3 regions of the Bacillus cereus group sp. BfR-BA-01316 genome follow, and region 3 is predicted to be linked to each of the others. Evidence: predicted binding sites of a transcription regulator. Region 3 holds the regulator's gene; each other region holds the start of a gene.

Region 1 (11,166 bases), on a different contig from region 3:
CTATGATCTTTGGTAAATGGAATCCACTTGGTGCTCTTGGAGCAGCGCTGTTCTTCGGATTTGCTCAATCACTTGGGATAACAGGTGGTACAATTCCTGTATTAAAAGAAATTCCAAGTGTATTCTTAACGATATTACCGTATGTATTTACAATATTAGCACTTGTTGGTTTTGTAGGCCGATCTGAGGCTCCGAAAGCATTAGGAACGCCTTATGAAAAAGGAAAACGATGAGTATTTAAAAAGTATAAGAAAAGCTCGCACATTAGTGCGGGCTTTTTTACATAGAATATATTTAATACGGAATTTTACTATGTTCCTTACATATTAAAGTTTTTAGAAAGACTCAAATGTAAGCATAATAAGGAAGAAAAGTTGATTTTTTATTTCTAAAAACTGTATATTGAAGAGGAATATTCCTACATACGTAAAGGAGGGCTATTAATGAAACTAATGGAACAGCAACTACATGAATTAGGTGGCTTGCGAGTACATATTATTCCGACTGATAAATATAAAACAAATACCTTTGTATTTCGTTTTAAAGCACCTTTAAATGAGGAGACGGTGACAGAGCGTGCCTTATTGCCATACGTATTGCAAAGTGCGACAGAAAAACTGCCTTCTGTAATTCGTCTTCGTCAATATTTAGAAGAATTATATGGATCTTCTTTAGCGGTAGATGTAAGTAAAAAAGGGGAAGACCATATCATCTCTATTTATGTAGACATTGCAAATGAAACGTATTTACGCGATGCACCACCGTTATTTGAAAAAGCGCTTTCTATGTTATCTGATATTGTTTTAAATCCAGCAACAGAAGGGGACGGTTTTCTATCTTCTATTGTAGAAAGTGAGAAACGAGCACTCTTGCAACGAATTGAAGCTACTTATGATGATAAAATGCGTTATGCAAACGAGCGTTTAATTGAAGAAATGTGCAAAGTAGAACCATATCGCTTAAGTGCAAATGGGAAAAAAGAAAGTGTTGCTTCTATTACAAATGAAAGTTTGTATCAATATTATCAAAAAGTGTTAGCTGAAGATGAAATGGATTTATACATCATTGGTGACATTTCAGAAGATGCCGTGGAGCTTGTAAATAAGTATTTTTCGATTTCACCTCGTGTTGTGAAAGAAAGAAATGTACTTCTTCATAAACGAAATAATGAAGAAAAAGAAATTGTTGAAAAACAAGAACTAAAGCAAAGTAAATTAAATATCGGCTATCGCACATTCATTACGTATAAAGATGAAGATTATTTTGCATTACAATTGTTTAACGGATTATTTGGAGGGTTTTCTCATTCGAAGTTATTCGTAAATGTCCGTGAAAAAAATAGTTTAGCGTACTATGCAGCATCGAGATTTGAAAGTCATAAAGGTTTGCTCTTCGTTATGTCTGGGATTGAAGCGAAGAACTTTGAAAAGGCTGTTGAAATTATTAAAGAACAGATGAAAGCAATGCAAAGTGGTGATTTTTCAGAGGAAGAGATTCAGCAAACGAAAAGTGTAATTCAAAATCAAATCTTAGAGGCAATTGATACACCACGTGGTTTTGTTGAAATGCTTTATCACGGGGTAATCTCGGAGCGTACGCGTCCAGTTGAAGAATGGCTAACGGGCATAGAAAGCGTGACGAAAGAAGAGATTGTGAAAGTTGCTAATAATATTGAACTGGATACAATTTACTTTTTACATGGAACGGAGGGAGAATAAATGGAGAAAATTGTGTATGAGCAATTAAAAGAGACGCTATATTATGAAAAACTTCCGAATGGATTAGACGTATATATCTTACCGAAACAAGGCTTCAACAAAACATTTGCAACATTTACGACGAAGTACGGTTCTGTTGATAATACATTTGTTCCGCTTGGAAAAGAAGACATGACTCGTGTCCCAGATGGAATTGCTCATTTCCTTGAGCATAAATTGTTTGAAAAAGAGGACCATGACGCTTTTCAATTGTTTAGTAAACAAGGTGCTTCAGCGAACGCTTTTACATCTTTTACAAGAACCGCTTATCTCTTTTCCTGTACATCAAATGTAGAGAGAAATTTAAATACGTTGTTAGACTTTGTACAAGAACCGTATTTCTCTGAAAAAACGGTTGAAAAAGAAAAAGGTATTATCGGTCAAGAAATTCAAATGTACCAAGATAACCCAGACTGGCGTTTATACTTTGGGTTAATCGATAGTTTGTTTGTGAAACATCCAATTAAAATTGATATTGCCGGGACGATTGAGTCTATTAGTAAAATTACAAAAGACCTACTGTATGAATGTTATGAGACTTTTTACCATCCGAGCAACATGTTATTATTTGTTGTTGGAGCGATTGATCCTGAAAAAACAATGGATTTAGTTCGTGAAAATCAAGCGAAAAAAGATTACGAAAATCAATCGGAAATCGTTCGCTCTTTTGAAGAGGAACCAGAAGAAGTAAATGAAAAGAAAAAGATTATTTCAATGCCTGTTCAAACTCCAAAATGTTTAGTTGGTATTAAGGCAACGAATTTAAAAGAAAAAGGGAAAGCCCTGTTAAAACAAGAAATTGCGCTTACATTACTTTTAGATTATTTATTTGGAAAAGGGTCAGTTCATTACGAATCTTTATATAATGAAGGTCTTATTGATGATTCATTCTCGTATGACTATACAGAAGAAAATAACTTCGGTTTTGCAATGGTTGGTGGAGATACGAAGCACCCTGATGAATTGGCAGAGCGATTAAAAGGGATTTTACTACAAACGAATTATGATCAGTTAGATGAGAAGGCGCTGGAACGGGTGAAGAAAAAGAAAATTGGTGGATTTTTACGATCGTTGAATTCACCTGAATATATTGCAAATCAGTTTACACGATATGCGTTTAATGAATCTAGTTTATTTGATGCTCTTACAGTGTTAGAAGGATTAACTGTTCAAGACCTACAACAAGCAGCAAAAACATTATTAATTGAAGAGAAAATGAGTGTCTGCCAAGTGTTACCAAAAAAGTGAAGTAATATGTGAATAAAAAACGCAGTATCTATATCCCTCATCTAACGTTGTGTTATTGCCAAATGGTAAGATGAGGGTATTATTTATTTATACATAAAAGATAAGAGAGGGAATTTATGAAAAAGTATGCATTAGTAACTGGAGGAAGCGGAGGGATTGGCTCTGCTATTTCGAAGCAGTTAATCGAGGATGGTTATACAGTCTATATTCATTACAATAAAAGCGAAGACAAGGTAAGGGAGTTACAAAAGGAATTTGATGCAGTGATTCCTGTGCAAGCAAATTTAGCTTCTATCGATGGAGCGGAGGAATTGTGGGGACAAATCGAACATCCTATTGATGTTATTGTATACGCAGCTGGAAAGAGTATCTTTGGATTAGTAACAGATGTTACGAATGAAGAATTAGATTATATGGTGGAGCTTCAAGTGAAGAGTGTATATAGACTTTTATCGATGGCGCTTCCACCGATGATTGGGCGGAGAAGTGGTAATGTTGTCATTATTTCATCCATATGGGGGCAAATAGGAGCATCTTGTGAGGTGCTGTACTCAATGGTAAAAGGTGCACAAAATTCCTATGTGAAGGCTTTAGCGAAAGAAGTTTCTTTAAGTGGATTGCGCGTTAATGCGGTAGCGCCAGGTGCAATCGAAACAGAAATGTTAAATGTATTTTCAGAAGATGATAAAAATGAAATTGCTGAAGATATTCCATTAGGTAGAATAGGACTACCCGAAGAGGTAGCAAAAACAGTCTCCTTCCTTGTTTCACCGGGAGCTTCTTATATTACGGGGCAAATTATCGGAGTGAATGGCGGTTGGCATTGCTAAAAAATTCTTACATAAAAAACAAGAAATTGTACAAATTAAGCATGATTCTATTACTAAATAGTGAGGTGCTTAAACATGACAGTGTTAGAAAACTTTGATCAGTGGAAGAGCTTTTTAGGAGAACGTTTAGAGCAAGCAGAGGGAAAAGGGCTTGATGGTGGTGCAGTATCAGATATGGCATTTCGTGTGGGAGATTATCTAGCTAATGAAGTGGAAGCTCGCAATGATCAAGAAAAATTATTAGCTGAGCTTTGGAAAGTTGCTGATGAACAAGAGCAACATACAATCGCAAATTTAATGGTGAAGTTTGTACAACATAAGTAAAAGTAGAGAGGAGAAGATCCTCTCTACTTTTTTTGTATAATAATTAGGAGGAATAGATTATACATTTAGCTTCCCTATTAAGGTGAAATCATATAATATAGTACGTAGGTGTAAAGTAAGCGTGGGGGAGTGATTTTGGATGATTGAATGGTATTTTGAATATGAAATACATAAAAACCGACCTGGCTTACTTGGTGACGTTTCTTCGCTAATCGGTATGCTTGGCATCAATATTGTCACAATTAATGGTGTAGATAATGCACGACGTGGACTTTTGCTTATGTGTGATAATCAAGAACAAATCTCTAGACTTGAATCAATTTTAAATACGATGGATAATATAACGGTAACGAAATATCGTCCACCAAAGCTTAGAGATAAGCTAGCAGTTAGACATGGTAGGTACATACAACGAGATGCAGATGATAAGAAAACATTTCGATTTGTGCGTGATGAACTAGGATTACTTGTAGACTTTATGGCGGAGATAATGAAAAAAGAAGGTCATAAATTAATTGGGATACGAGGAATGCCTCGTGTCGGAAAAACAGAATCTATTGTTGCCGCAAGTGTTTGTGCAAATAAGAGATGGTTATTCGTATCATCTACTCTCATTAAGCAAACTGTTCGTAGCCAATTGATTGAAGATGAGTATAGCGACGATAATATTTTCATACTAGATGGAATTGTGTCGACAAAGCGTGCCAATGAAAGACACTGGCAGCTCGTTCGTGAAATCATGAGATTGCCTGCAACGAAAGTTGTGGAACATCCGGATGTGTTTGTGAGTCAGTCAGAATACACATTGGATGATTTTGATTATATTATCGAATTGCGTAACGATTATGATGAAGAAATTCAATATAATTTAGTAGATGAAATTGAGCAAGGTACGCAAAATAATTTCTCTATGTTCGACTTTTAAAGAAATATTGAGGTGTTAGTAGTGACGGAATTAGGACAAAAGCTGACAGAAGCAAGAGAAGCGAAAGGCTTGTCTATTGATCAGCTGCATGAGATTACAAAAATTCAAAAACGCCATTTAGTAGCGATTGAAGAAGGCAATTATGATGTGTTGCCAGGAGCTTTTTATGCGCGTGCATTCATTAAACAATATGCAGATGCTGTTGGATTAAATGGAGAGGAACTGCTTGTAGAATATCAGAGTACGATACCACAATCTGAAAATCGTGAAGTTCCACAAGTATCAACCGGACAAAAAACACAAGAAACAATGCAAAAATCTTCATCATGGCCAATTGCAGATCATATGCCGAAAATTTTGATTGTGTTGTTAGTAATCGCATTTGGAGTGGTAGTCTGGTTTGTTATTCAAGCGTTAACTGGAAAAGATGATAGGCAAGTTCCAAATGCTCAAAGTGAGAAAATTGAGGTTCAAAAAGCAAAAGATTCTCCGCTAGATACGAAGAAAGATGAAGTGAAAGCGGAAGAACCTAAAAAAGAAGAACCAAAGAAAGAGGAACAAAAAGGACAGCCAACTGGTGAGAATGAAATTAAGTTAGTTGGAACCGATAAGATAACATCTACTTTGGAAATTCATAATAATAAAGCGTTAGAATTGGAAATTACAACAAAAGACGCAAGTTATGTAGGTATTAAAAATGAGGCAGGAAATGATATCTTTAGCGGTACTTTACAGGCAGGCCAGACCCAAAAATATGATTTATCAACAGCGAAAGAGGTAAACCTTAATATAGGAAGTGCACCGAATGTTGAATTTAAATTGAATGGCCAAGTCGTTACATTCCCATTGAATCCGGAAGAGAATTATCATCAGAAATTCTTGATTAAAAATCTAGGGATAGGGCAACCTGCACAATAACAGTCATCGCTTCGATGACTTTTTTCAATGAACAAATGTTTTTGACATGATGGAGGAATAGCTGTGAATTTACCAAATAAAATTACAATATCTAGAATCTGCTTAATTCCAATTTTTATGGTAATTATGCTAGCGCCCTTTAACTGGGGCTCATATGCAATTGGTGATGTCAATTTACCAATTCAACATTTAGTAGGAGCACTAATCTTTATAATTGCTTCAGCTACAGATTGGATTGATGGATATTATGCAAGAAAATATAATCTTGTAACGAATTTAGGGAAATTCCTTGACCCGTTAGCAGATAAATTACTTGTTTCTGCAGCACTTATCACGTTGGTAGAGATGCAATATGTACCTGCTTGGATCGTTATTGTAATTATAAGCCGTGAGTTTGCAGTAACAGGTTTACGCCTTGTACTTGCTGGGACAGGGGAAGTAGTTGCAGCAAATCAGCTAGGGAAAATTAAGACATGGACACAAATTATTGCGATTGCAGCATACTTATTGCATGATGTACCGTTAAATTTACTTCATATTCCAGTTGCAGATATTTTCATATGGATTGCATTATTCTTTACCGTTATTTCAGGATGGGATTATTTCTGGAAAAATAAAGATGCTTTTGTAAACTCAAAATAGAAGTTTATGGGGGAATTGGGATGAATGCTGAAATTATTGCGGTTGGAACGGAACTATTACTTGGACAAATTGCAAATACAAATGCCCAGTTTTTATCTGAAAAGTTAGCTTCAATCGGAATTAACGTGTACTACCATACTGTTGTTGGGGATAATAACAAGCGATTACAGAAGGCAATTGAATTGGCTGAAGAACGAGCCGATATGCTCATTTTTACAGGTGGATTAGGACCGACAAAAGATGATTTAACGAAAGAAACAATAGCGTCTAGTTTAGATGAAGAGCTTGTGTATGATGAAAAGGCATTAACATCGATAAGCGATTATTTTAAGCGTACAGGCCGTGAATTTACAGAGAATAATAAAAAGCAGGCGCTCGTTTTAAATGGATCGACTGTATTTGCGAATGATCACGGTATGGCGCCTGGTATGGGGTTAAATAAGAACGGAAAAGTTTATATTTTATTACCAGGACCACCAAAAGAAATGAAGCCGATGTATATAAGTTACGTAGAGCCTTTTTTATGTAAGTTTACAACGGGGGAAAATATTTATTCTCGTGTTCTTCGTTTTTTCGGTATTGGGGAATCTCAATTAGAGGTGAAAGTTCAAGATTTAATTGATGGACAAACGAACCCAACCATTGCACCACTTGCAAATGATGGAGAAGTGACATTACGTTTAACTGCCAAACATCATGATGCTGATGAGGCGGAGAAACTGATTCAGCATGTGGAAGATTTGATTTTAGAAAGAGTAGGAGAATTTTTCTACGGATATGACCAAGATTTCCTTCATTACAAGGTAATAAGGCTATTGAAGGAAAAAGGGTTAACTTTAGCGTGTGCAGAAAGTTTAACAGGTGGTCTTTTTGGAAATCAAGTAACAGAAAATGCTGGTGTTTCGTCTGTATTTAAAGGCGGTGTCATTTGTTATCAAAATGATGTGAAGCAACAAATTTTACATGTACCTGAAGAAGTGTTGCGTACTGACGGCGCGGTTAGTAAACAGTGTGCTCGTTATCTTGCTGAAAATGTAAAGAAACTGTTAAAAGCAGATATCGGAATTAGTTTCACTGGGGTGGCAGGACCGGATGCTTCAGAGCAGAAAGAACCAGGAACAGTATTTATTGGATTGGTGATTAAAGATGAACCAGCTGTAGTCTTCTCGCTTAATTTAAGTGGAAGTCGTCAACAAATTAGAGAACGCTCTACAAAATATGGATTTTATCATTTATTTAAAAAGCTAGAAGAGATATAAATTTCTTCTAGCTTTTTTTTGTTGGAAAACCTAGTTTTATTCGATATAAAATAAAAAATCGAATAAATGTTCGATTTTTGTTGGCAAATTGAATTGAAAATAGGTATAATAAGATTAGCAATTTAGTTAAGGAGGAATTTTGAATGAGCGATCGTCAAGCGGCATTAGATATGGCGTTAAAACAAATAGAGAAGCAATTCGGTAAAGGTTCAATTATGAAATTAGGAGAACAAGCGGAGCGTAGAATTTCTACAATTTCAAGTGGTTCTTTAGCACTTGATGTGGCACTAGGGGTAGGCGGATACCCACGTGGCCGTGTTATTGAAATTTATGGACCTGAAAGTTCAGGTAAAACAACAGTTTCATTACACGCAATCGCGGAAGTACAGCGTCAAGGTGGACAAGCAGCGTTCATTGATGCGGAGCATGCAATGGATCCTGTATATGCACAAAAATTAGGTGTTAACATCGATGAATTACTATTATCACAGCCTGATACAGGGGAGCAAGGACTAGAAATCGCAGAAGCACTTGTACGAAGTGGCGCGGTTGATATTATCGTAATTGACTCTGTAGCAGCTCTTGTACCGAAAGCTGAGATCGAAGGGGACATGGGTGACTCTCACGTTGGTTTACAAGCACGTTTAATGTCACAAGCACTTCGTAAACTTTCAGGTGCAATCAACAAATCAAAAACAATCGCAATCTTTATCAACCAAATTCGTGAAAAAGTTGGGGTTATGTTCGGGAACCCAGAAACAACTCCAGGTGGTCGTGCATTGAAATTCTATTCAACTGTCCGTCTTGAAGTACGTCGTGCTGAGCAATTAAAGCAAGGTAATGACATCGTTGGTAATAAAACGAAAGTAAAGGTAGTTAAAAATAAAGTAGCACCGCCATTCCGTGTTGCTGAAGTTGATATTATGTACGGAGAAGGTATTTCAAGAGAAGGTGAAATCTTAGATATGGCTTCTGAACTTGATATCGTTCAAAAGAGCGGTGCTTGGTACTCTTATAATGAAGAACGCTTAGGACAAGGTCGTGAAAATTCGAAGCAATTCTTAAAAGAGAATACGGATTTAAGAGAGGAAATTGCCTTCTTTGTTCGTGAACATCACGGAATTGGTGAAAACTCTGGTGTTGAAGACACGGAAGATTCAACTCGTCAAGATTAAAAAATAAAAGACACGGTCCCGTGTCTTTTATTTTTTAATCCACTATGAAAGCGTTGTATATAGCTGAAGATAAAATATTTATTCTATCCAAAAGGCTATGTGTAAAGGGGAATATTCATATATTTTAAGTGAATGAATTGGGATTTTCTAAGGTTTTCCAGGATAATATGCCGTCTATTTTTTTAATCCATATAAGATTCAGGGCTGAAGGTAAAGAAAGTAAAAGTAGACAACGCTTGACAATGAAAATTGCGATAGATACAATGAGAATGTATATTTTTTCTTATATACGATACACTCTTCTCAAGAAGAGAAGTAATATTCGGAGTAAGACTTAAATCTTGCCGAAATAATAATATGACATTTTAATTGTGAAATGAAGAAAGTCCCTTAAAAAAGCGGGGCGACGGTCTTTGCTGTACGTTGTAATTCAATGTACATGCCGACAGTCTTTTTTCATTCATAGCAAGGGGAGGTGAAATCATGAGTAGTACAGTTTGGATACTCATCTCCATTTTGCTTGCAACAGTCGGTGCAGTTGTTGGCTTTTTTGTTCGAAAGTCTATTGCTGAAGCGAAGATTAATGGTGCAGCTAATGAAGCAAAACGTATTCTAGACGAAGCGAATCGTGATGCTGAAGCACTTAAGAAAGAAGCGCTTTTAGAAGCAAAGGATGAAATTCATACACTTCGTACAGAAGCTGAATTAGAAATTCGTGACCGTAGAAGCGAATTACAAAAACAAGAAAATCGTTTAATGCAAAAAGAAGAGAACCTTGATCGTAAAGACGAAACGCTCGATAAGCGCGAGCGACAGTTAGAAAAGAAAGAGGAATCTCTTGTAGCGAAACAACAACAGATTGAAGAGTTGGAAAGCAAAGTGGGAGAGTTAGTTCAAAAGCAACAAACGGAATTAGAGCGCATTTCCAATCTGACCCGCGAACAAGCGAAAGCAATTATTCTTGGTAAAGTGGAAAGTGAAGTTTCTCATGAAATTGCCGTTATGGTAAAAGAAAGTGAAGTTCGCGCGAAAGAAGAAGCGGATAAGAAGGCAAAAGAGATTTTATCTCTTGCAATGCAAAGATGTGCAGCTGATCATGTTGCTGAAACAACCGTTTCGGTTGTAAATCTTCCAAATGACGAAATGAAGGGACGTATTATCGGACGTGAAGGTCGTAATATTCGTACGTTAGAAACGTTAACAGGTATTGACCTTATTATCGATGATACACCAGAAGCGGTAATTCTATCTGGATTTGACCCGATTCGTCGTGAAACAGCTCGTATCGCTCTTGATAAACTAGTACAGGACGGACGTATTCACCCAGCGCGTATTGAAGAGATGGTCGAAAAATCAAGACGTGAAGTGGACGAGTATATTCGTGAAGTCGGAGAGCAAACAACGTTTGAAGTGGGTGTTCATGGCTTACATCCAGATTTAATTAAAATTTTAGGTCGTTTAAAATACCGTACAAGTTATGGACAAAACGTCTTAAAACACTCTATGGAAGTTGCATACTTAACTGGACTTATGGCAGCGGAGCTTGGTGAGGATGAAAAACTAGCAAGACGTGCTGGTCTATTACATGATATCGGAAAAGCAATCGATCATGAAGTAGAAGGTAGTCACGTTGAAATTGGTGTTGAACTCGCAACGAAATATAAAGAGCATCCTGTTGTAATAAACAGTATCGCATCTCACCATGGTGACACAGAACCAACTTCTATCATTGCAGTTCTAGTTGCTGCAGCAGATGCATTATCAGCTGCAAGACCGGGAGCTCGTAGTGAAACGCTTGAGAACTACATTCGTCGTCTTGAAAAGTTAGAAGAAATTTCAGAGTCTTATGAAGGCGTAGAAAAATCTTTCGCAATTCAAGCAGGACGTGAAGTTCGTATTCTGGTAAAACCAGATACAATTGATGATTTAGAAGCTCATCGTTTAGCTCGTGATATTCGAAAACGTATTGAAAATGAACTGGATTATCCAGGACATATTAAAGTAACTGTTATTCGTGAAACACGTGCAGTGGAATACGCAAAATAAAGTGGTGAAACACCACTTTATTTTTTTGTGTTGGAATTGGGT
Region 2 (11,166 bases), on a different contig from region 3:
ACGCCTGTGCCAAAAGGGGTCGGCCCAATGACTATTACAATGCTTCTTCACAACACTGTGGAGTCTGCAAAGCGTGCAGGTGTTGTTTGTCAATAATTTGAATCGGCTATGAGGAGAGAGAAATGGAGAAACAATATTTAACCGTTACAGCATTAACACGCTATATTAAAACAAAAATAGAGTATGATCCGCATTTACAGTCTGTTTGGTTAAAAGGAGAAATTTCCAACTTTAAATATCATAGTCGTGGTCATATGTATTTTACATTGAAAGATGAAAATGCAAGAATTGCAGCGGTTATGTTTGCGGGTCATAATCGTAACATTAAATTCAGACCGGAAAATGGAATGAAAGTACTTGTAAAAGGAAAGATTTCTGTTTACGAGGCGAGTGGTTCTTATCAAATTTATATTCAAGACATGCAGCCTGATGGAATTGGAAACTTACATTTAGCTTATGAGCAATTAAAAGTTCGTTTAGAGGAAGAGGGCTTGTTTTCTCAAATTTATAAAAAAATAATTCCTCCGTATGCTAAAACAATAGGTGTAATCACGTCGCCAACAGGAGCAGCAATTCGCGATATTATAACAACAATTAAACGTCGTTATCCAATTGGAAATGTTATTGTGTTTCCTGTACTTGTACAAGGGGAGTCAGCAGCTCCCTCGATTGTACAAGCAATTCGTACAGCGAATGAAATGGGAGATATTGATGTTTTAATTGTTGGACGTGGTGGAGGCTCTATTGAAGAATTATGGGCCTTTAATGAGGAAGTAGTTGCAAGAGCAATTTTTACAAGTGAGATTCCGATTATTTCGGCTGTAGGCCATGAAACAGATTTTACAATCGCAGATTTTGTCGCGGATTTACGTGCACCAACACCGACTGCAGCAGCTGAGCTGGCGGTACCTAATACTATAGAGTTACAAGAAAAGGTATTACAAAGAACTCTGAGATTGCAAAGAGCAATGAGAGAGAGAGTACATAAAAAAGAAGAAAAACTGCAAGTGTTACAAAAATCTTACGCGTTCCGTTATCCAAGGCAAGTGTACGAGCAAAAAGAAGAGCAGTTAGACAGGGCTCTTGAACAACTTGTTTTAGCGAAAGAGCGTTATATAGATAAAAAAGTAAATCAATTAAAGCAACTTTCATTTTATTTAGAAAAGCACCACCCATCTCAAAAAATTATACAAACGAAAACGGCAATTGAAACGTTGCAAAAGCAGTTGCAACGTGAAATGCAAACATTACTTCAAACGAAGGAGTTCGTATTTGTGAGAGCGGCTCAAAAGCTTGAGGTATTAAGCCCGCTTAAAGTAATGATGAGAGGGTATGGGCTTGTATACGATGAAGAGAAACAAGTATTAAAAAGCGTGAAAGATGTTAGCCTTGGAGATGCTGTTTCGGTTCAATTACAAGATGGAATACTAGATTGTAGCGTATCAAGCATAGAGGAGCGTGAATTGAATAATGGAAAATAAGTTAAGCTTTGAAGAAGCAATTTCGCAGCTTGAGCATCTCGTTTCTAAGCTTGAACAAGGTGATGTACCTTTAGAGGAAGCGATTTCTTACTTTAAGGAAGGCATGGAATTATCTAAGCTTTGTGATGAGAAATTGAAAGATGTACAAGAACAAATGGCAGTTATCCTTGGGGAAGATGGAGAGCTTAAACCGTTTACTGCTTTAGGAGATGAAGCATAGTGACACATATAGCTTTTGATGCTTTTTTGAAAGAGAGTAAAACTTTCGTAGAAGAAAAGCTTGTAAGCTATGCAAATGAATTACAATGTCCAAATGTGCTTCGTGAAGCGATGGCATATTCTTTGGAAGCGGGTGGGAAACGTCTCCGCCCGTTACTTTTATTTGCAACGTTACAAGCGTTTGGGAAAGAAAGAAATCTTGGAGTGGGTGCAGCTTGTGCCCTTGAAATGATTCATACATATTCGTTAATTCATGATGATTTACCTTGTATGGATGATGATGATCTAAGACGAGGAATGCCTACAAATCATAAAGTATTTGGTGAAGCAATGGCAGTTTTAGCAGGAGATGGTTTGTTGACATATGCTTTTCAAGTTATTATGGCATATGAGCAAAAAGAAATCTCTGCTGAAAAAAAAGTAAGACTTGTACTTGAGCTTGCGAAAGCAGCAGGACCTGAAGGAATGGTTGCTGGACAAGTGGCAGATATGGAAGCTGAAGGAAAACGACTTACAATTAATGAATTAGAGTACATCCATAAGCATAAGACAGGTAAACTGCTTGAGTTTGCTGTACTTGCAGGAGCGATACTTTCTGAAGCTACAGAAGAGCAAGAAGAGAAGTTACTTGCATTTGCGAAATATATCGGTCTAGCTTTCCAAATTAGAGATGATATTTTGGATGTAGAAGGAACAGAAGAAGAGATTGGAAAACCGATTGGTAGTGATGCTTCCAATGAAAAGAGCACATATACGACGTTATTTACTGTAGATAGAGCAAAATCTATTTTAGAGGAGAAAATTGCAAAAGCAAAAGATTCTATTAGCTCCTTACAATTACAAGATGAATATTTACTATCAATTTGTGATTTAATCGCAAAACGTAATAACTAATATAACAGCGTTTTCATTTGTTGAGTCATTCATCATTTTATGATATAAATGTAGGAAAAGGTTTTTCTTTTCTTGTTATTGGCAAAAATATATGTAGATTACATTGCCGTTATCACTTCGTGTTAGCGGCTGTTTTTTTCATCACGTAAAGAAATATGATGTATAATATGATAAGTGAAAAAATGGAAGTGTTTTCTGAAAGCAGGACAAGATAAGAAGAATAGAAAAGATAATTTCTTGTGTTGTTTAAATGTTTCTTATAATATTTGACATGTTGACAGATTATGAAATGAAAGTGAGTGATCCATGTGGATCTAACGCAAATTCAAAACCCTAGTTTTTTGAAAGATATGTCTATCAGTGAACTAGAGGGGTTGAGTGAGGATATTCGTAAGTTTTTAATTGAAGAGCTCTCTCAAACAGGTGGACATATTGCACCTAATTTAGGTGTAGTAGAACTCACAATTGCTCTGCATAAATTATTTGATAGTCCGAAAGATAAGTTTTTATGGGACGTAGGACATCAATCCTATGTACATAAAATTTTAACAGGGCGTGCGAAAGAATTCGGCACATTAAGGCAATACGAAGGTCTATGTGGTTTTCCAAAACGCTGCGAGAGTGAGCATGATGTTTGGGAAACTGGTCATAGTTCGACGTCGTTATCTGCTGCAATGGGAATGGCTCTAGCACGTGATTTAAAGAAAACGGAAGAATACGTTATACCAATCATTGGCGATGGTGCATTAACAGGCGGAATGGCTTTAGAGGCATTGAACCATATTGGGCATGAAAAAACGGACATGATTGTTATTTTGAATGACAATGAAATGTCAATTGCACCAAACGTCGGTGCACTTCATAATGTACTTGGTCGTTTACGTACCGCAGGGAAGTACCATTGGGTAAAAGATGAACTAGAGTATATATTGAAGAAAATCCCAGCAGTCGGCGGGAAAGTTGCTGCGACAGCAGAGAAAATAAAAGATAGTCTAAAATATTTACTAGTATCAGGCGTCTTTTTTGAAGAATTAGGCTTTACATATTTAGGTCCGGTCGATGGGCATGATTATGAAAAGTTATTCGAAACGTTGCAATATGCAAAGAAAACAAAAGGCCCAGTACTTGTTCATGTTATTACGAAAAAAGGAAAAGGTTATAAACCAGCTGAGAGTGACGTTATTGGAACTTGGCATGGAACAGGACCGTATAAAATTGAGTCAGGTGACTTCGTTAAACCGAAGGAAGTTGCACCAGCATGGAGTGCTGTTGTTAGTGAAACAGTGCTTAAGCTAGCGAGAACGGATGAACGTATCGTTGCAATTACGCCTGCAATGCCTGTTGGATCGAAACTTGAGAAATTCCAAAAAGAATTTCCGAATCGTATGATTGATGTAGGTATTGCAGAGCAGCATGCTACAACAATGGCTGCTGGTATGGCAACGCAAGGAATGAAGCCATTCTTAGCAATTTATTCAACGTTTTTACAAAGAGCATATGACCAAGTTGTTCATGATATTTGTCGCCAAAATTTAAATGTTTTCATTGGAATAGATCGTTCTGGATTAGTTGGAGCAGACGGTGAAACGCATCAAGGTGTATTTGACATCTCGTTTTTACGTCATTTGCCGAATATGGTACTTATGATGCCGAAAGATGAAAATGAAGGACAACATTTAGTATATACAGCGATGCAATACGAAGATGGACCGATTGCTTTACGTTATGCACGCGGCAATGGACTTGGAGTTCAAATGGATGAAGAATTAAAGGCGATTCCAATTGGTACATGGGAAACGTTAAAAGAAGGCACACAAGCAGCAATTTTAACGTTTGGTACGACAATCTCGATGGCAATGGAAGCAGCTGAGCGTCTTGAACAAGCTGGAGTATCAGTGAAAGTAGTGAATGCTCGCTTTATTAAGCCGATGGACGAAGCATACTTACATGAGCTTTTAGGGAAAAATATACCGATTTTAACGATTGAAGAGGCTTGTTTAATCGGTGGCTTTGGAACGGGAGTAGTTGAATTTGCTTCTGAGAACGGATACCATAGTGCTTTAATTGAACGAATGGGTATTCCTGATCGCTTCATAGAGCATGGTAGTGTAACAAAACTGTTAGAAGAAATTGGTTTAACGACAGATGCTGTTGTAGACCGTATTCATACAATGATTCCATCAAAACAAAAAAGGGCGTAACAAATGAGCGTAAAAAAAGAAAGAGTAGATGTACTATTAGTAGAGCGAGGACTTATAGAAACGCGTGAGAAGGCTAAACGTGCTGTTATGGCAGGTCTTGTATATGCGAATGAAATGAGACTCGATAAGCCAGGGGAGAAAATCTCGCAAGATACGGAGATTACGGTGAAAGGGCAAGTTATGCCGTATGTAAGCCGTGGTGGTTATAAGCTTGAAAAGGCATTAGAAACATTTCAACTTGATTTACAAGATAAAGTTATGATAGATATTGGTTCATCAACTGGTGGTTTTACAGACTGTGCGCTTCAAAATGGGGCGAAGTTATCCTACGCATTAGATGTAGGATATAATCAACTTGCGTGGAAATTGCGTCAAGATGAGCGTGTTGTTGTGATGGAACGAACGAACTTCCGTTACGTGACACCGGCAGATTTAGAGCGTGGTTTACCGCAGTTTGCAAGTATTGATGTTTCATTTATATCATTAAGGCTTATATTGCCGGTTTTAAAAACAATGCTTATGCCAAATGGTGATGTAGCTGCATTGATTAAACCTCAGTTTGAAGCTGGACGAGAACAAGTCGGGAAAAAAGGCATTGTTCGTGATAGAAAGGTACATGAAGCTGTCGTGGAAATGATTGTCGATTTTGCTCTTAAGGAAGGCTATAATGTCGAAGGTTTAACATTCTCACCAATTACGGGTGGAGATGGAAATATTGAATTTTTAATTCATCTAAAGTGGCACGGTGAGCGTGAGAATGGCGAAAATCATTCTCCAGTTTCTATTGAGCAAGTTGTTACAGAAGCGCATGATGTTCTAAAACAAAAAGGGAAAGGGGAATAACATATGTTGTTCCTCTTTTTGTTGTAATCCTATAATGATTGTTTTTATAATTGTAAAAACAATTGTGTACAAGTAACGGATTATACGTTAACATAAATAAATGAAGTATACCAATGTTTAAACTATGGTAAGAGATAGTGTGAGGTGCAAATGTATGAATAAAGGTCAGCGCCATATTAAAATCAGGGAAATTATTGCGAACAAAGAAATTGAAACACAAGATGAACTAGTTGATATTTTACGTAATGTGGGGTTTAATGTAACGCAAGCAACAGTATCGCGCGATATTAAAGAACTGCACTTAGTGAAGGTGCCGTTACATGATGGTCGCTATAAATATAGCTTGCCAGCAGATCAACGATTTAATCCGTTGCAAAAATTAAAACGAAATCTAGTGGATTCATTTGTAAAATTAGACACGGCAGGACATATGCTTGTGCTAAAAACATTGCCTGGTAACGCTCATTCACTTGGTGCACTTATTGATCATTTAGAGTGGGATGAGATCGTCGGAACCATTTGTGGTGATGATACTTGCTTAATTATTTGCCGTACACCTGAAGATACAGGTGTTGTCTCTGATCGTTTCTTAAATATGCTGTAACAGAAAAATCTTGTTTACTTTCCTCTGTAAAGTGGAAAGTAAACAAGATATTTTTATTGGCGAAAAATACGGATTTTCAAATACAATACATTATTTTTTTTGAATGAAGTTAGAAAATAGGTGGATTGACCCGTAAAACGAATGTTTGGTACAATGGAGCGGGTTAGAAGAGTAATTTATACATACAAACATACAGTATAACTATTTGAATGAAGAATACTGAGAAAAGCCCTTAATAGGGGATTAGTTTATAACGAGGTGAATGGGGCATTGTTATCGGAATTATCGATCAGAAACTTTGCTATTATTGAGGCATTAAATATTTCTTTTCAAAAAGGTTTAACCGTTTTAAGTGGTGAAACAGGAGCTGGAAAATCTATTATTATTGATGCAATTAGTTTGCTTGTTGGTGGCCGTGGTTCAGCAGAATTTGTTCGATATGGAACAGAAAAGGCTGAGATAGAAGGATTATTCTATGTAGAAGATGACAAGCATCCATGTATCGCAAAGGCAGAAGAGTTAGATATAGAAATAGAAGATGGCATGATTATTTTGAAGCGTGACATCGCTGCGAACGGAAAAAGTGTCTGTCGTGTAAATGGGAAACTTGTTACACTCAGCATATTAAAAGAGATTGGAAAAACGCTAGTTGATATTCATGGACAGCATGAAACACAAGATTTAATGAATGAAGAGCGTCATATGTTTATGCTTGATCATTTTGATGGAAATCGCATTGTTAAACAATTGAACATATATCAAAATGTATATACAGACTATGAGAAGTTAAAAAAACAGCTGAAATCTTTAAGTGAAAATGAACAACAAATGGCCCATCGTCTAGATTTAATTCAATTCCAACATGAAGAAATTCGTAAGGCAGATTTAAAAATGGATGAAGAATATGAATTGACTGAGGAACGATTAAAAATCTCCAATTTTGAAAAGATTTATAAAGCATTAGGAGATGCGTATCGTTCGTTAAGTGGAGACGGACAGGGATTAGATCACGTAAGAAATGCAATGGGACAAATGGAGAGTATTACGCACTTAGATGAAGCGTATCAAGAAAATCATGATTCAATTGCAAATAGTTATTACTTATTAGAAGAAGTTGCATACCAGCTTAGAGAAAAGTTAGATATGATGGAATATGATCCGAAACGTCTAGATGAAATTGAAACACGTTTGAATGAAATCCGTATGTTAAAGAGAAAGTATGGAAATACTGTAGAAGAGATTTTAGCGTATGCTGATAAAATCGAACAAGAAATTTTTACGATTGAAAATAAAGACGTACATATTGAAACGACGAGAAAGCAGTTAACGAAATTAGAAGGTGTTATTGTAAAAGAAGCAACGTTGTTAAGTACTATGCGTCATGAGCTTGCAGACCATCTTACAAGCGCTATTCATAAAGAATTAAAAGAACTATATATGGAAAAAACGAAATTTGAAGTGAGAATTATGAAGAGGGTAGGAAATGTAGAAGAACCTCTCGTGGAAGGAACACCGGTAAAACTTACGGCGGATGGCTACGATCATGTGGAATTTTATATTTCAACGAATCCGGGTGAACCGTTAAAGCCACTTTCAAAGGTCGCTTCTGGCGGAGAGTTATCTCGTATTATTTTAGCTTTAAAAAGCATTTTTTCTAAGCATCAAGGTGTTGCATCTGTTATTTTTGATGAAGTGGATACGGGTGTGAGTGGTCGGGTTGCACAGGCTATTGCGGAAAAAATTTATCGTGTATCAGTAAACTCGCAAGTACTTTGTATTACGCACTTACCTCAAGTAGCTTCAATGGCGGACTCGCATTTATTTATTAGAAAACAAGTGGCTAATGATCGGACGATTACATCGGTTACTGTGTTAAGTACGGATGAAAAAGTAACAGAAATTGCTCGAATGATTTCTGGTGTTGAAATTACAGATTTAACGACAGAGCATGCGAAAGAGCTACTTACGCAAGCGCATCATTTCAAACAGACAGCAGAGGCTATCCAGTAATGGATAGCTTTTTTTCTCAAATGACGATTTCTTAATTCTTCCGGTTATAAATAAAGCACTGCAAGGAGAGATTAAAAAGTGAAGCCAAGAGGCTGAATGTGGGGTAGGAGCGAGGAGAGTGAACAAATTGAAATTAGAAAGATTTCGAAAAATAATAGGTCTTTGTCTCCTTGTTTCTCTAGTTTTTATTGGATGTTTTAAACCGCTTCGAACGTTTATTTCATCGCCGAAGCAACTTGTTGTTTTTGAAGGACAACAATCAGAAATAGCATCATTACCAGTTTTTAAGGCTGCATCTACAAATCGTAATGTATTTACTGTAAGTTCAAATGAACAAGAACTTATGGTAAATTCTCACCAAAATGGTGAAGCTGATATGGTGTTTCAACTTGCTGGTTTTCCAGTGAAAAAAGTAAATGTGAAAGTATTAAAAGATTTTAAAGTTATTCCAGGTGGACAATCAATTGGTGTAAAATTGAACACAAAAGGTGTACTTGTTGTAGGCCATCATTTAATTCAAACTGAAAAGGGTAAAGTATCTCCTGGTGAAACAGCTGGTGTACAGATTGGAGATATGATTACTGAAATCAATGGTAAAACAATTGAAAGAATGAGTGATGTAGCACCATTTATTCATAATAGTGGAGAAACAGGTGAACCGCTTAATCTTGTTTTATTAAGAGATGGAAAATATATTCGTGCTAAGCTAACACCACAAAAAGACAATGGTGAATCCTCTTACCGAATTGGACTGTATATTCGTGATTCAGCAGCTGGTATCGGAACGATGACATTTGTACATCCAGATTCTATGAAATATGGAGCGCTTGGTCATGTAATTTCCGATAATGATACAAAAAAGCCAATTCAAGTAGAAGATGGACAAATTATGCGTTCGACAGTAACGTCTATTGAAAGAGGAAGTCACGGGAACCCGGGAGAAAAATTAGCAAGATTTTCACCGGATCGTGAAGTGATTGGTAATATTACAATAAATAGCCCGTATGGTATTTTTGGGAAATTAAACACAAATATGACAAACGGCATAATGGATAAAGCAATGCCTATCGCATTATCCCATCAAGTAAAAGAAGGGCCAGCGAAAATATTAACAGTTATTGATCAAGATAAGGTGGAAGCGTTTGATATTGAAGTTGTTAGTACGGTACCACAAAAGTTCCCGGCAACAAAAGGTATGGTTATAAAAGTGACAGATAAACGTTTACTAGCAAAAACGGGTGGTATTGTACAAGGAATGAGTGGAAGTCCGATTGTACAAAATGGGAAAGTAATTGGTGCGGTTACACATGTATTTATAAATGATCCAACGTCAGGATACGGTGTTCATATTGAATGGATGTTACATGAGGCTGGAATTAATATTTATGATCAAGAGAAAAAAGCGAGCTAATACATATTAGCTCGCTTTTCTTTTGAAAAATTCGTTGAAATTTTGTAAAAGCTCCGCAAGAGCTGTTTTTTGTTGTAAGATATAAGCAAAGGGTTGAACGTTTCGCTGTAATTCTATGATGGAATGTGTTGCGAAAGTAAAAAAATGAACGATAAACATATTTTTTTGTGATTTTATCGGAAAGTAAGAAACTTTAAAGGGAATTTTCACACAATTGTCGAACAATTCATGTAGCCTAGAAGCTTACACATGTCGGAAGAATCGATTCGGTAAGGGAGGAAAAACTGTGGAGAAAATTAAAGTATGTCTTGTGGATGATAATAAAGAATTGGTATCGATGCTAGAGAGTTATGTTGCTGCCCAAGATGATATGGAAGTTATCGGAACTGCTTACAATGGTCAAGAATGTTTAAACTTATTGAAAGAAAAGCAGCCGGATATACTCGTTTTAGACATTATTATGCCACATCTAGATGGTCTAGCTGTGCTAGAGAAAATGCGACATATTGAAAGGTTAAGACAACCTAGCGTTATTATGTTGACAGCATTCGGACAAGAAGATGTGACGAAAAAAGCGGTTGATTTAGGGGCATCATATTTCATATTAAAACCATTTGATATGGAGAATTTAACAAGTCATATTCGTCAAGTTAGTGGTAAGGAAAGTGCTACTATTAAACGTCCATTACCATCTTTCCGATCAGCAACAACGATCGATGGAAAACCGAAAAACTTAGATGCGAGTATTACAAGTATCATTCATGAAATTGGTGTACCAGCTCATATTAAAGGGTACATGTACTTACGAGAAGCAATCTCTATGGTGTACAATGATATCGAATTACTAGGATCTATTACGAAAGTATTATATCCAGATATCGCAAAGAAATATAATACAACAGCAAGTCGTGTCGAGCGCGCAATCCGTCACGCAATTGAAGTAGCTTGGAGCCGTGGGAATATTGATTCTATTTCGTCCTTATTTGGTTATACTGTATCGATGTCCAAAGCAAAACCTACGAATTCCGAGTTCATCGCAATGGTTGCGGATAAGCTAAGACTTGAACATAAGGCTAGCTGAGATTAGTATATTCAAAATAAATTTTTTTATAAAAGGTCAATGAGTTTAAAACACTCGTTGATCTTTTATTTTGTTGTTCCATGCATTCATAATTTTAGTGGGTAAGTTATCCGTGATATAATGGGTGATAATAAAAAGCCCTGCAAAACAGGACTATATTATTCTTCGTCTTTATTTTGTTTTTCTAATTCAACTAACTTTTGTATTAAAATATGCTGTGGCATATGCATAAGTTGTTCAAGTGGAACACCTAACGCTTTTGATAGGCGGACTGCAGTGTCTGGAGAAATTTGTAATGGTCTCATAGAAGTACCTCCTTTTTCGTATAGTATAGCATAAGATTGGGGGAGTGAGGATGACTCTTATATTTGCACATCGTGGTGCGGCGGGAACGTATCCGGAAAATACAATGATTTCATTTG
Region 3 (11,166 bases):
GTCCCTATTTCAAAGTGGAATTTGTTTGCCTTCAGGATCTAATATGTTAGCAGAAGATCAACGAAGGGTAATTCAAGGTATTTTGAAAGCTGTAGAATGGAAGAATTAAAAGAAAAGTAAGTGAAAGTGGAATTAAATTTGTATACGTACCACTATTTGTTCTTTATAGTGAATTTTTCCGAAAGTTATTTAGGAATATTTAGTTTCAACTAATATAAAAAAGGGATGATCATAGGTTTTAAATATCTATATCTTAGTCTGCAAGTAAATTAAAGTATGTAATTGAGAAAGTAATAAAACAAATAATTTCGTTCGTTAAAAAGAATGATTAAAGGGTGTGTTTAACGAATTTAATATGTAAATAGTATTTGTAGTAACTTTTCATATATTAGGAGGAAGAAATGAGCGCTATAACTGGCATTATTCACTTTACTAATGAGCCTGTATCAATTGAGCACGGAAGAGAAGTAATGAGTCGTTTATACAAATATCCTGCCGATGATATTCAAATATGGCACAAAGAAAATGCTTTTCTAGGATGTCATGCACAATGGATTACACCAGAGTCAATTGGTGAACAATTACCCTTCTATAATTATGAAAGGCAACTGGCAATTACAGCAGATGCTATTATTGATAATCGTAATGAGTTATTTGAAAAATTACAAGTGGATTATGCGGATAGAAAAAACATGACAGATAGTGAGTTGATTTTACTCTCTTATCAGAAATGGGGGGAAGCGGCTCCAAAATATTTGGTAGGCGATTTTGCCTTTATGATTTGGGATGAGAAAAAACAAATTCTTTTTGGTGCCAGAGATTTTTCAGGAAGTCGGACACTTTATTTTTATCGTGGTGAGGGAAAATTTGCTTTTTGTACTATTATAAATCCGTTATTTTCTCTACCATATGTTGAGAAGAAATTAAATAAGCAGTGGATTGCTGAATTTTTAGCTATACCTGTAAATTTCGAATCGGTAGATCCACAGTTAACAGTTTACAAATATATAGAACAAGTGCCCCCATCACACACTATTTTGGTAAAAGAAGGCGAAGTGAAGTTTTCGCGATACTATACACCAACTGTTGGGAAAATGCTTAATTTAAAATCAAATGAAGAGTATGAAGAGGCGTTTCGAGAGGTGTATAAAAGTGCAGTGAAGGCCCGTTTACGAACACATCACCAAGTAGGAGCCCATTTGAGTGGAGGGCTAGACTCAGGTTCTGTCGTTAGTTTTGCTGCAAAGGATTTACGGGCTGAAAATAAAAAATTACATACGTATAGTTATGTTCCAGTAGAAGGATTTGAAGATTGGACACACAAAGGTAGGATAGCTGACGAAAGACCATTTATTCAATCGACTGTAGAGCATGTAGGGAATATACAGGATTATTATTTAGAATTGCCAGAGAGAAGCCCACTATCGGAAATTGATGATTGGCTGGAAACAATGGAGATGCCATATAAATTTTTTGAGAATACTTTTTGGTTGAGTGGAGTTTATGAAAAAGCATCTCAGCATGGAATAGGAGTACTTCTTAGTGGTCAAAGAGGTAATTGGACAGTATCATGGGGACCTATTTTAGATTACCAGGCAATGTTATTGAAAAAGCTACATTGGATTCGTTTTTATCGTGAACTATATTTATATAGTAGAAATATAGGAGTGAAAAAATCACGTGTTTTTGAAGTGGTAAGACGAAAGGCTTTTCCATTTTTGCATCAGTTACTTTTTTCAGGAAAACAAGATGCAAATTCCGCAATAATTAATCCGGAATTTGCAAGGGAAATGAATGTTTTTGACAGACTTAGAGAACAAGAAATTGATATAACAGGCACCTCTATCTCTAATGCATATGACATGAAAAGAGAACAGTTTGAAAAACCATATTATTGGAGCATAAATGGAACGTATGAAACGAAATTATCATTACGTTATGCTTTATGGGATCGTGATCCCACAAATGACTTACGATTGATTCAATTTTGTTTGTCAGTTCCAGAAGAACAGTATGTTCAAAATGGTTTAGATCGAGCCCTGATCCGGAGAGCCACAAAGAATTTCCTTCCTGATAAAGTACGATTGAATCAACGGGTTCGAGGTATTCAAGGTGCAGATGGTGTTTACCGTATGGCTCCTTTTTGGAATGAATTTATTGAGGAAGTTGAAGAACTTAGTATAGATCCAGTAATTTCTGAATTTCTAAATGTAGAGGTAATTAAGAAAGCTATCTCAAAAATTTGTAAAGAACCTCGACCAGAATATGCATTTGATTTAGATTTTAGAATTTTGATGCGCAGCTTAATCTTCTATCGATTTATAAAAAAAGTAATATGAAAGGAGGTGATACGTATGAAAAAGGAATGGAAACAACCTGTATTAGAAGTGCTTAATATTAATATGACTATGGCGGGACCTGGGCATAAATATCCAGATGCTATTCAACCTGATCCAGATGATCCGGTGAAGTATAGTTAAGTCATTGGAAAAATAAAGCTCTTATATAGCTTTATTATATAAGAGCTTTCAAAAAAATGACAATATGGAGTGAATAGGATGATCAATTCTATGGAGAATGTGTTATACAAAGCATTCGGGTTAAAAATAGTAAGTGAAATCCCATTACCCGAATTGTCTCAGCTAAATGAAAAGAAAGAGATGGCAGATATTCAAATTGAAATAATTGATTTATCTAAACGATGGGATAAATATAACGAAGAACAGCGGAAAACAATTGTAGTGGAAGATGAGGTAGTGATGTTTCATGTTCCTCAAACTGCAATATTTTCTATCCAAGCGGGCGAAAAAATTACTTTTTCACCTATGCCAGGGGCGGATGAAAATAAAATACGACTATATATTTTGGGAACTTGCATGGGGGCACTTTTAATGCAACGCAAAGTACTTCCATTGCATGGAAGTGTGATTGCCATAGATGGGAAAGCATATGCTTTAATTGGTGATTCAGGAGCCGGAAAATCAACTTTATCCTCGGCCTTTTTGAGTAAAGGATATCAGCTTTTAAGTGATGATATAGTCGCCGTGTCTCTTTTATGTAAGAATACCCCAATGGTTCATCCGTCTTACCCACAACAAAAATTATGGCAAGAAAGTTTAGATGAGTTTGGAATGGAAATAACGCAATATAGCCCTTTGTTTGAAAGGGAAACGAAGTATGCTGTTCCTGTGAATTCTCAATTTTTTCCTGATCCTTTACCTCTTGCTGGTGTTATTGAATTAGTAAAAGCGCAGGGAGAAGATATAGAGATGACCCGGATAGAAGGGCTTACACGTCTGTATAAATTATACTACCATACATTTAGGAGTTCTTTAATTTCTAAATTAGGATTGATGGAATGGCATTTTGAAACGTCATCTGATATTGCAAGCGGAATGGAAATGTTTCAATTAAGACGACCGGATTCGAGATTTACAGCTCATGAGCTTGTGCAAGTTATTTTAAATACAATACAGAAAGGGAGTATGGTTGATGGTTGTACATTCGAGAAAAATATCATTAGAACATAACGTTGTCCAAAGTAAAGGTAATATAGTAAGCGATATGGATGGAGAAAAAGTTATGTTAAATGTCCAAAAAGGAAATTACTATAACTTAGGTGAAATAGGCGGAGAAATATGGGAGCTTATTGAAAAGCCAATAATAATTAATCAGCTTGTTACCATGTTAGTATCTAACTATGATATTGAACGAAAAGATTGTGAAGAGCAAGTTCTTTCCTTTTTAGAGTGTTTGTATCAAGAAGGTTTAATTCAAATAAAAGATCACCCTAATAAATAGATTCATAACTTTAAGAGAATTATTAGGGAGGGATTAATGAATATTGTGAAAAGGTTAAGGATATTTTTATCATTGAACACGAAAACAAAGTTTTTACTTTTTGAGGCTTTTATTTTCTTAGGGTGGGCACGTGTACTAAAAAGTATTACATTTTCCAAAGTTGCACCTTCTTTAGGAGATTACATGAACGAAACATCATTTACTCACACTCAGCCACACTGGGATACACTAAAGAAGGTGTCCGAAGCTATTTCTGTTATGAGTCGTTATACTTTTTGGGAAAGTCAATGCCTTGTTAAAGCTATGGCTGGGATGAAAATGCTCGAAAAACGTCATATTGAGAGTACACTTTATTTAGGAACTGCTAAGGATAATAATGGGGAATTAATTGCGCATGCATGGTTACGTAGCGGTTCTTTTTATGTTACTGGATCAGAGGGAATGGAGAAGTTTACTGTCGTCGGATCATTTGCAAAGAGGTTAAGTGAGGACACTATTAAAGGAGAGTAAAATGAGGAATGATTTTGGTCTTGATGTAGAGTTCATGTCTAAGGAATTGAAATTTCTTTTTGCAATTTTGAAGTTACAAGATGACGAAACACTGCAAACTTACAGTAGTGAATGGTTTGCAGATATTGATTGGGAGGTTTTTCTTGAGCAAGCTATGCATCATCGTGTTTATCCGGTGATTTATCAAAAAATTAAACAGGTAGATGAGGAACTAATTCCTTCACATGTTGTACAAACTTTAAATAGAAAATATAAAAATAATACATTTCAAATGCTTTATTTAAGTGCTGAAATGGAACGAATAAATAAACTTTTTAATGAAAATGAGATTCGTACGATGTTTCTAAAAGGTCCTGTACTATCTCAGGACTTATATGGAGATATTTCTTTGCGAACATCCTGTGATTTGGACGTTCTCATCCCTATTCAAAATTTAGAAAAAGTAGAAAAACTACTTTTAGAGCAAGGATATGTGAAAGATGATTATATTCAAACGATATTAAGTGATTGGAAATGGAGGCATCACCATATAACATTTTTCCATCCAACAAGGCGGATCAAACTTGAAATTCATTGGAGGTTAAATCCCGGACCGGGTAAGGAACCTGGGTTTGAAGAGCTTTGGAAGCAGAAGAGAAAAAGTACACTTACGAGTAATTCGGTATATATGTTAGGAAAGGAAGACTTATTTTTATTTCTTGTATCTCATGGTGCCAGACATGGTTGGTCCAGGTTACGTTGGTTAGTAGACATAAAAAAAATTGTCGATCAAGATCTTAACTGGAATGAGATTCATAAATTAATGAGAAAATACCAAATACTTCATTTAGGAGGACAAGCATTAATTTTGGCATCACAATTGCTAGGTACACGATTAAATGAAAGAATGACGGAATTAGTAGCTAAAAAACATTCGAAGCAGTTAGCACAAGAAGCACTGTTTTATTTCAAGAAAACGATAAACTTGCATTCTGAACCTGTTCCTGAAGAAGTACTTGCTTATCATGGTAGACATTTATTTTCACTGATGTCTAATCAGCAAAAAATTTTATTTATTTTGAGCCAACTTTATCCTTATCCAATTGATGCAAAAACATTACCGTTACCTAAATCTCTTCATTTTTTATATTTTCCTTTACGTCCGTTTCTATGTCTTTGGAGGAAAACAAAGGAGCTTGCTTTGTTATAGGGGGAACATCGATGAATCATATTATATATTTTATGAAGAAATTATATTCTTCTGCAGGGAAGATTCTGTATGTGAATTTGTTTGGTATGGTTTTAATAAGTTTACTTGAAGGGATAGGTATTATTTTATTAATTCCTATGATAAGTATGACTGGAATAATCAATATAGGTGAGGAGACTGCTTTTATCGCACCTGTCTATAGATTTTTGCAGGATTTCCCTAAAACAACAAGTCTAATTTCTATTTTAGGTATATATATACTAATAGTGTTAGGTCAAAATCTACTACAAAGAAACATAACGCTAAGGGATGCGGGAACGCAACAAGCTTTTGTACGAGAATTAAGAATAGAAACATATAGTATGATTCTAAAAGCGAAGTGGAGTTTTTTTTTAGAGAAAAGGAAAACAAATCTAATAAATACATTAACTACAGAATTAGCTCGCGTAAGTTATGGGGTTAATTTAATTTTACAATTGTTAGCTGCTATTCTGTTTACATTCATACAGGTGGGGATTGCGTTTTTATTATCTCCCCAAATAACTATATTTGTTTTAGGCTTTGGCTTATTATTCTTGGTAGCTTCTCGTGTTTTTATGAAAAAAGCACGAATACTAGGCGGTAAGACCTCAAAATTGGCACAAGGCTATCTTTCTGGTATAACAGATCATTTTAATGGAATTAAAGATATAAAGAGTAATACTTTGGAAGCATCACGTTTGGATTGGTTACAATCTATAACAGAAAAGATGAGTAATGAACAAATGGAGTATATGAGAATAAGATCGAACTCTCAATTGTTTTATAAAGTTTCAATGGCTATTTTAATTGCATTTTTTATATTATTATCAGTAAGTATATTTAAAGCTCAACCTGCCCAATTACTATTAATCATACTTATCTTTTCTAGACTATGGCCACGATTTATGACAATTCAGTCTAATTTAGAACAGCTTGCTGCAAGCATTCCTGCTTTTAAGTCATTATGGGAATTACAAGAGGAATGTAATGAAGCGATTGAAATGCAGGATATACATCAGCAAAAACATATAAAGCCGATTTGTATAGAACAGGGTATTGAATGTAAGGATATTTATTTTCGGTATAATAAGAAGGAGCATTTGTATGCACTTCAAAATATTAATGTGCAAATACCAATCAATAGCATGACGGCTATTGTGGGACATTCGGGAGCTGGGAAGAGTACATTAATTGATGTTTTAATGGGATTGATTCAACCAGAGAAAGGTCAAGTATTAATAGATGGAACTCCTCTTACAAGTGAAAATTTGTTGTCATTGAGACGGGCTATTAGTTATGTGTCACAAGATCCTTTCTTATTTAATGCAAGCATAAGAGAAAATTTATTGATGATTGATCCGTATGCCAGTGAAGAACAAATTTGGACTGCATTAGATTTTGCGGCGGCAGCTGAATTTGTACGAATGCTTCCAAAAGGGCTTGATACTCTCATTGGAGATCGTGGAGTGAGGCTTTCAGGTGGTGAACGTCAACGACTTGTACTAGCTCGAGCTATTTTAAGACAACCATCCATTTTAGTATTAGATGAAGCTACGAGTGCATTAGATACTGAAAATGAGGTAAAGATCCAATCAGCAATAGAAAGATTGAAAGGAACGATGACTATTGTTGTTATTGCGCATCGGTTATCTACGATCCGCAATGCAGATCAAGTTATTGTTTTAGGAAAAGGTGAAATTGTTCAAAAAGGTGAATTTAATCAATTGGCTAAAGAGAGAAAAGGTGTATTTCGAAATTTATTAGGGTCACAAATGGAAGTGGGTTCATAGAGGAGAAAGATTGAATGAAATCTTGTATTATTGTAATTCGAGTTGAATGATAGCCCGGATAATGGTCAGTTACAAAAGATCTTATTCGGGCTTTTATATTTGTGTTTTATAAATTTAGGGAATAAATATAATTTAGTACCTTGCAATAAACAGTACCTAATGGTATATTATGGATATAATAGGTACCGTGTATTGAACAGTACTGAAATAAGAAAGGGGGATTGTCCTTGAATGTTCAGTTTAAAAAAGGTGTGTTAGAACTGTGTGTATTGGCACTTGTAAAACGTAAGGATTGTTATGGGTATGAACTTGTTCAGCAAATCTCTAATAAATTTTTAATATCGGAAGGTTCTGTATATCCGTTATTACGTCGTTTAACGAAAGATGGATATTTTCAAACGTATTTAAAAGAATCCACGGAAGGACCGCCCCGTAAATATTATCAACTAACAGAGCAAGGGGAGATGCAACTTACGTTATTAGTAACAGAGTGGCGTGATTTTGCTAAAGGTGTTCAAGAAATTATTGAAGGGGTGGAATGGGATGAGTAAAGAGCAGTTTCTTAAAGAATTATCAAGTCATCTTAGAAAGTTACCAGAAGAAGAGCGACAAGATATTTTATTTGATTATGAAGAGCACTTTCAGTTTGGGATAGAAGAGGGGAAAACTGAATCAGAAATAATAAAGGGGCTTGGCTCTCCGAAGGTAATTGCGAAAGATTTGCTTGCTTTGTATCACTTTGATGAGATGAAAAAGGATCCATCGACTTCAAATATAACAAGAGCTGTCATGGCAGCGGTTGGACTTAGTTTGTTTAATTTTATTATTGTGTTAGGCCCATTAATTGCAATTATAGCTTTTATATTTTCCTTTTGGGTCGGTGGTATTGCTAGTGTAGTGACACCATTTTTCGTTATTTTAAAAGTATTTATGGGTACTTTTATATGGTTGGATCTTTTCGTTAGTATAACGTTTGTTGGAGTAGGTTTATTGTTATGTATTGTAGCTTATTATAGTACGAAGTGGTTTAAAAGATTATGTGTACGCTATGTAGTATGGAACTTCAAAATGATAAAAGGGGAGTAGATGATGAAAAAAATATTATTAGTAGCTATCGCTTGTATCATTATTGGAGTAATAGGGATTTCACAAACATATAAAAAAGCAGTAGAAACTGTAGAGAAAGGAAATAAGGAAGAAGTTATTAAAAACGAAACGCTAAAAAATGTAGAAGTTAAGTTAGATGCTGGAGATATTGTTGTCCAAAAATCTCCTGATTCCTCTTTTTATGTAAAGCAAACAGGAGACGTAAGTAAACAGGAGATTCGTATTGCTGAAGATGGTGACACATTAAAAGTCATAGGGGAAATAGAAAAAGGTGTTTCATTTGATTTTTCATTTTACAATTTCGGATTTCAAACGCCTACATTGACTATATTAGTACCTGAACGTTCTTATCAAGAGATAAAAGTAAATTCATCCGCTGGACAAATAGAAATAAGTAATGTGAAAAGTGACCGCGTAAGTGTTGAAACACTCGCCGGAGAAGTGGATTTGAAACATGTAACAGCAAAGAGTGTAGAGGGTTCTACAAAAGCTGGTGAGGTGAATTTTAAAAAAGTAATAGGGAAAGTAACAGCAAAAACGGCTAGTGGGGATATAGATATTATTGATCATGATTCTAAATATGATTTAGAGGCAAGTTCAACTGCTGGAGATGTAGATATTACTTTATTGGAAAAACCACAAGATGCAGTTATAACTGGGCAAACCGCTGCTGGAGACGTGACAATTTTTAATGAAGAAAATAAAAATATAACGATTGGTAATGGTAGTAAAAAGATTAGCGGTAAAACTGCTGCTGGAGATGTTACTATTGAAACGCGTTAATAATTAATGAAATGAAGTCTTTTGAATGAACGGAAATCTATCAAAATATAAAAAGAAGATAATACCCTATATAAATAAGGGTATTATCTTCTTTTTATTATTTTTAATGTAAATCACGATATACACCAATTACTTTTCCGATAACTGACACTTGTTTTAAAATGATAGGTTCTAGTGAAGAGTTTTCCGGTTGTAGACGGAAATGATCTTTTTCTTTATAGAAACGTTTAACAGTTGCTTCGTTATCTTCTGTTAAAGCAACTACAATTTCACCGTTGTATGCAGACTGCTGTTGGCGAACAACAACTAAATCACCATCAAAGATACCAGCTTCAATCATGCTATCTCCAGAAATGCGTAACATAAACACTTGATCTGCTCCAGCAACGATACTAGCTGGAAGTGGGAAGTGATCTTCTACACTTTCGACTGCTGTAATCGGTAAACCGGCAGTAACTTTTCCGACGATTGGAACTTGAATAACAGATTGTGTTTCTGTTTCCATTCGGTTGCTACCTAAAATTTCAATTGCGCGTGGTTTTGTTGGATCGCGTCGAATATATCCTTTTTCTTCTAGTCGTGATAAATGTCCGTGCACTGTAGAACTAGAAGCGAGGCCGACTGCTTGACCGATTTCACGTACGGAAGGTGGATATCCTTTTTCTTGTACTTTTAGCTTAATAAAGTCGAGAATGTCTTGCTGGCGTTTCGTTAACTTTTCCATGTTTTCTAACACCTCGTTTTCTTTCATTTTTCTTATTATTAAGTATAACATGCGAAAAAACATTCTACAAACATAAGTTCGAACGAAAGGCGAATTTATGATACACTATAAGGAAAATATAGTGAGAAAGAAGGGTTCAAAATGAATGCAATTATTTATGCACGTGTGAGCACAACAAAAGAAGAACAGGAAACATCATTATTGCGTCAAAAAGATGAATTATTGCATTTAGCTGAGCGCTATCAAATGGATGTTACAAAGGTAATTGAGGAGCAGGCTAGCGGTTATACAATTGAACGTGATGGCATATTAGAAGTGCTAGATACAATTCGAGATGAACAAGTTGATGTACTACTTATACAAGATGAAACGCGTCTTGGTAGAGGAAATGCAAAGATCGCATTAATGCATTGTTTACATAAAGAGGGGATAAAAGTTTATACGCACACGCATAGTGGTGAATTACAGCTTTCAGATTCTGATTCGATGGTGCTAAATATAATTGGGATTGTTGAAGAGTATCAAAGAAAGATCCACAATTTAAAAATTAAACGTGGCATGCAAAGGGCGGTAGAGAAAGGATTTCGTCCAGAGAATAATTTGAAAAATCGTCATTTAAGTATAGGACGTGAGAAAAAAGAAGTGCCAATTGAGGAAATTGTACGTTTACGCCGGAATGAATTAACTTTTGAAGAAATTGCAGCAACACTTCGTGGTTTTGGTCATGATGTTTCAAAAGCAACTGTACATCGAAGGTATGTAGAATATACAAAGCAATTGCTTGATAAAGAGGACTAACTATTGTATGATAATAATCAGTTTTGAGTAGAAGGGGGATTCGAGATGCCAAGTCACGAACTCATTGAACGCATTAACTTCTTAGCGAAAAAAGCAAAAGCTGAAGGCTTAACTGAAGAAGAACAACGTGAGCGCCAATCGCTACGTGAACAATATTTAAAAGGATTTCGTCAAAATATGTTAAACGAATTAAAAGGAATTAAAGTCGTTAACGAAGAAGGAACGGATGTTACACCGGCGAAATTAAAAGCTTTAAAAAAGCAAGATAATGCAAAATTAAATTAAAAGATGGGCATAGCCCATCTTTTTTTGATATTAATAGACAGATTCGCTATTTAATAACTTTCCAGTTATGATTTATTGTTGCTTCTATCGTTTTATGCTTCAATATATAGTTAGTGATAAGTTCAGACATATCTATTGGTATGTCTTTTATAACGGGC

What was found. Region 3 encodes LexA, which represses DNA repair genes until DNA is damaged. Its sites were predicted from a motif close to CGAACATATGTTCG; they were not measured.
Positions count from the first base shown of each region.
Region 1: recA (recombinase RecA) is a predicted target of LexA. The motif match lies at 7,963-7,976, and genes of this name have one in related genera.
Region 2: recN (DNA repair protein RecN) is a predicted target of LexA. The motif match lies at 6,377-6,390, and genes of this name have one in related genera.

Region 1 is NZ_JAKUGX010000029.1:30,292-41,457, reverse strand. It holds gene MR071_RS19445 (ABC transporter permease) at 1-233, shown strand, start outside; gene yfmF (EF-P 5-aminopentanol modification-associated protein YfmF) at 444-1,718, shown strand; gene yfmH (EF-P 5-aminopentanol modification-associated protein YfmH) at 1,719-3,005, shown strand; gene ymfI (elongation factor P 5-aminopentanone reductase) at 3,122-3,835, shown strand; gene MR071_RS19425 (DUF3243 domain-containing protein) at 3,911-4,159, shown strand; gene MR071_RS19420 (DUF3388 domain-containing protein) at 4,299-5,084, shown strand; gene MR071_RS19415 (helix-turn-helix domain-containing protein) at 5,106-6,002, shown strand; gene pgsA (CDP-diacylglycerol--glycerol-3-phosphate 3-phosphatidyltransferase) at 6,066-6,644, shown strand; gene MR071_RS19405 (competence/damage-inducible protein A) at 6,665-7,903, shown strand; gene recA (recombinase RecA) at 8,047-9,078, shown strand; gene rny (ribonuclease Y) at 9,562-11,124, shown strand.
Region 2 is NZ_JAKUGX010000002.1:44,772-55,937, reverse strand. It holds gene folD (bifunctional methylenetetrahydrofolate dehydrogenase/methenyltetrahydrofolate cyclohydrolase FolD) at 1-96, shown strand, start outside; gene xseA (exodeoxyribonuclease VII large subunit) at 123-1,481, shown strand; gene xseB (exodeoxyribonuclease VII small subunit) at 1,471-1,701, shown strand; gene ispA ((2E,6E)-farnesyl diphosphate synthase) at 1,701-2,594, shown strand; gene dxs (1-deoxy-D-xylulose-5-phosphate synthase) at 2,903-4,795, shown strand; gene MR071_RS01870 (TlyA family RNA methyltransferase) at 4,799-5,638, shown strand; gene argR (arginine repressor ArgR) at 5,793-6,242, shown strand; gene recN (DNA repair protein RecN) at 6,513-8,252, shown strand; gene spoIVB (SpoIVB peptidase) at 8,371-9,663, shown strand; gene spo0A (sporulation transcription factor Spo0A) at 9,950-10,744, shown strand; gene MR071_RS01845 (YycC family protein) at 10,903-11,049, opposite strand; gene MR071_RS01840 (glycerophosphodiester phosphodiesterase) at 11,100-11,166, shown strand, end outside.
Region 3 is NZ_JAKUGX010000034.1:29,313-40,478, forward strand. It holds gene MR071_RS20995 (aminotransferase class I/II-fold pyridoxal phosphate-dependent enzyme) at 1-109, shown strand, start outside; gene MR071_RS21000 (lasso peptide isopeptide bond-forming cyclase) at 402-2,339, shown strand; gene MR071_RS21005 (paeninodin family lasso peptide) at 2,355-2,480, shown strand; gene MR071_RS21010 (aldolase) at 2,559-3,530, shown strand; gene MR071_RS21015 (lasso peptide biosynthesis PqqD family chaperone) at 3,493-3,801, shown strand; gene MR071_RS21020 (lasso peptide biosynthesis B2 protein) at 3,838-4,311, shown strand; gene MR071_RS21025 (nucleotidyltransferase domain-containing protein) at 4,313-5,500, shown strand; gene MR071_RS21030 (ABC transporter ATP-binding protein) at 5,512-7,311, shown strand; gene MR071_RS21035 (PadR family transcriptional regulator) at 7,539-7,862, shown strand; gene MR071_RS21040 (DUF1700 domain-containing protein) at 7,855-8,397, shown strand; gene MR071_RS21045 (DUF4097 family beta strand repeat-containing protein) at 8,398-9,201, shown strand; gene lexA (transcriptional repressor LexA) at 9,305-9,925, opposite strand; gene MR071_RS21055 (YneB family resolvase-like protein) at 10,067-10,723, shown strand; gene MR071_RS21060 (DUF896 domain-containing protein) at 10,769-11,008, shown strand; gene MR071_RS21065 (bifunctional metallophosphatase/5'-nucleotidase) at 11,055-11,166, opposite strand, start outside.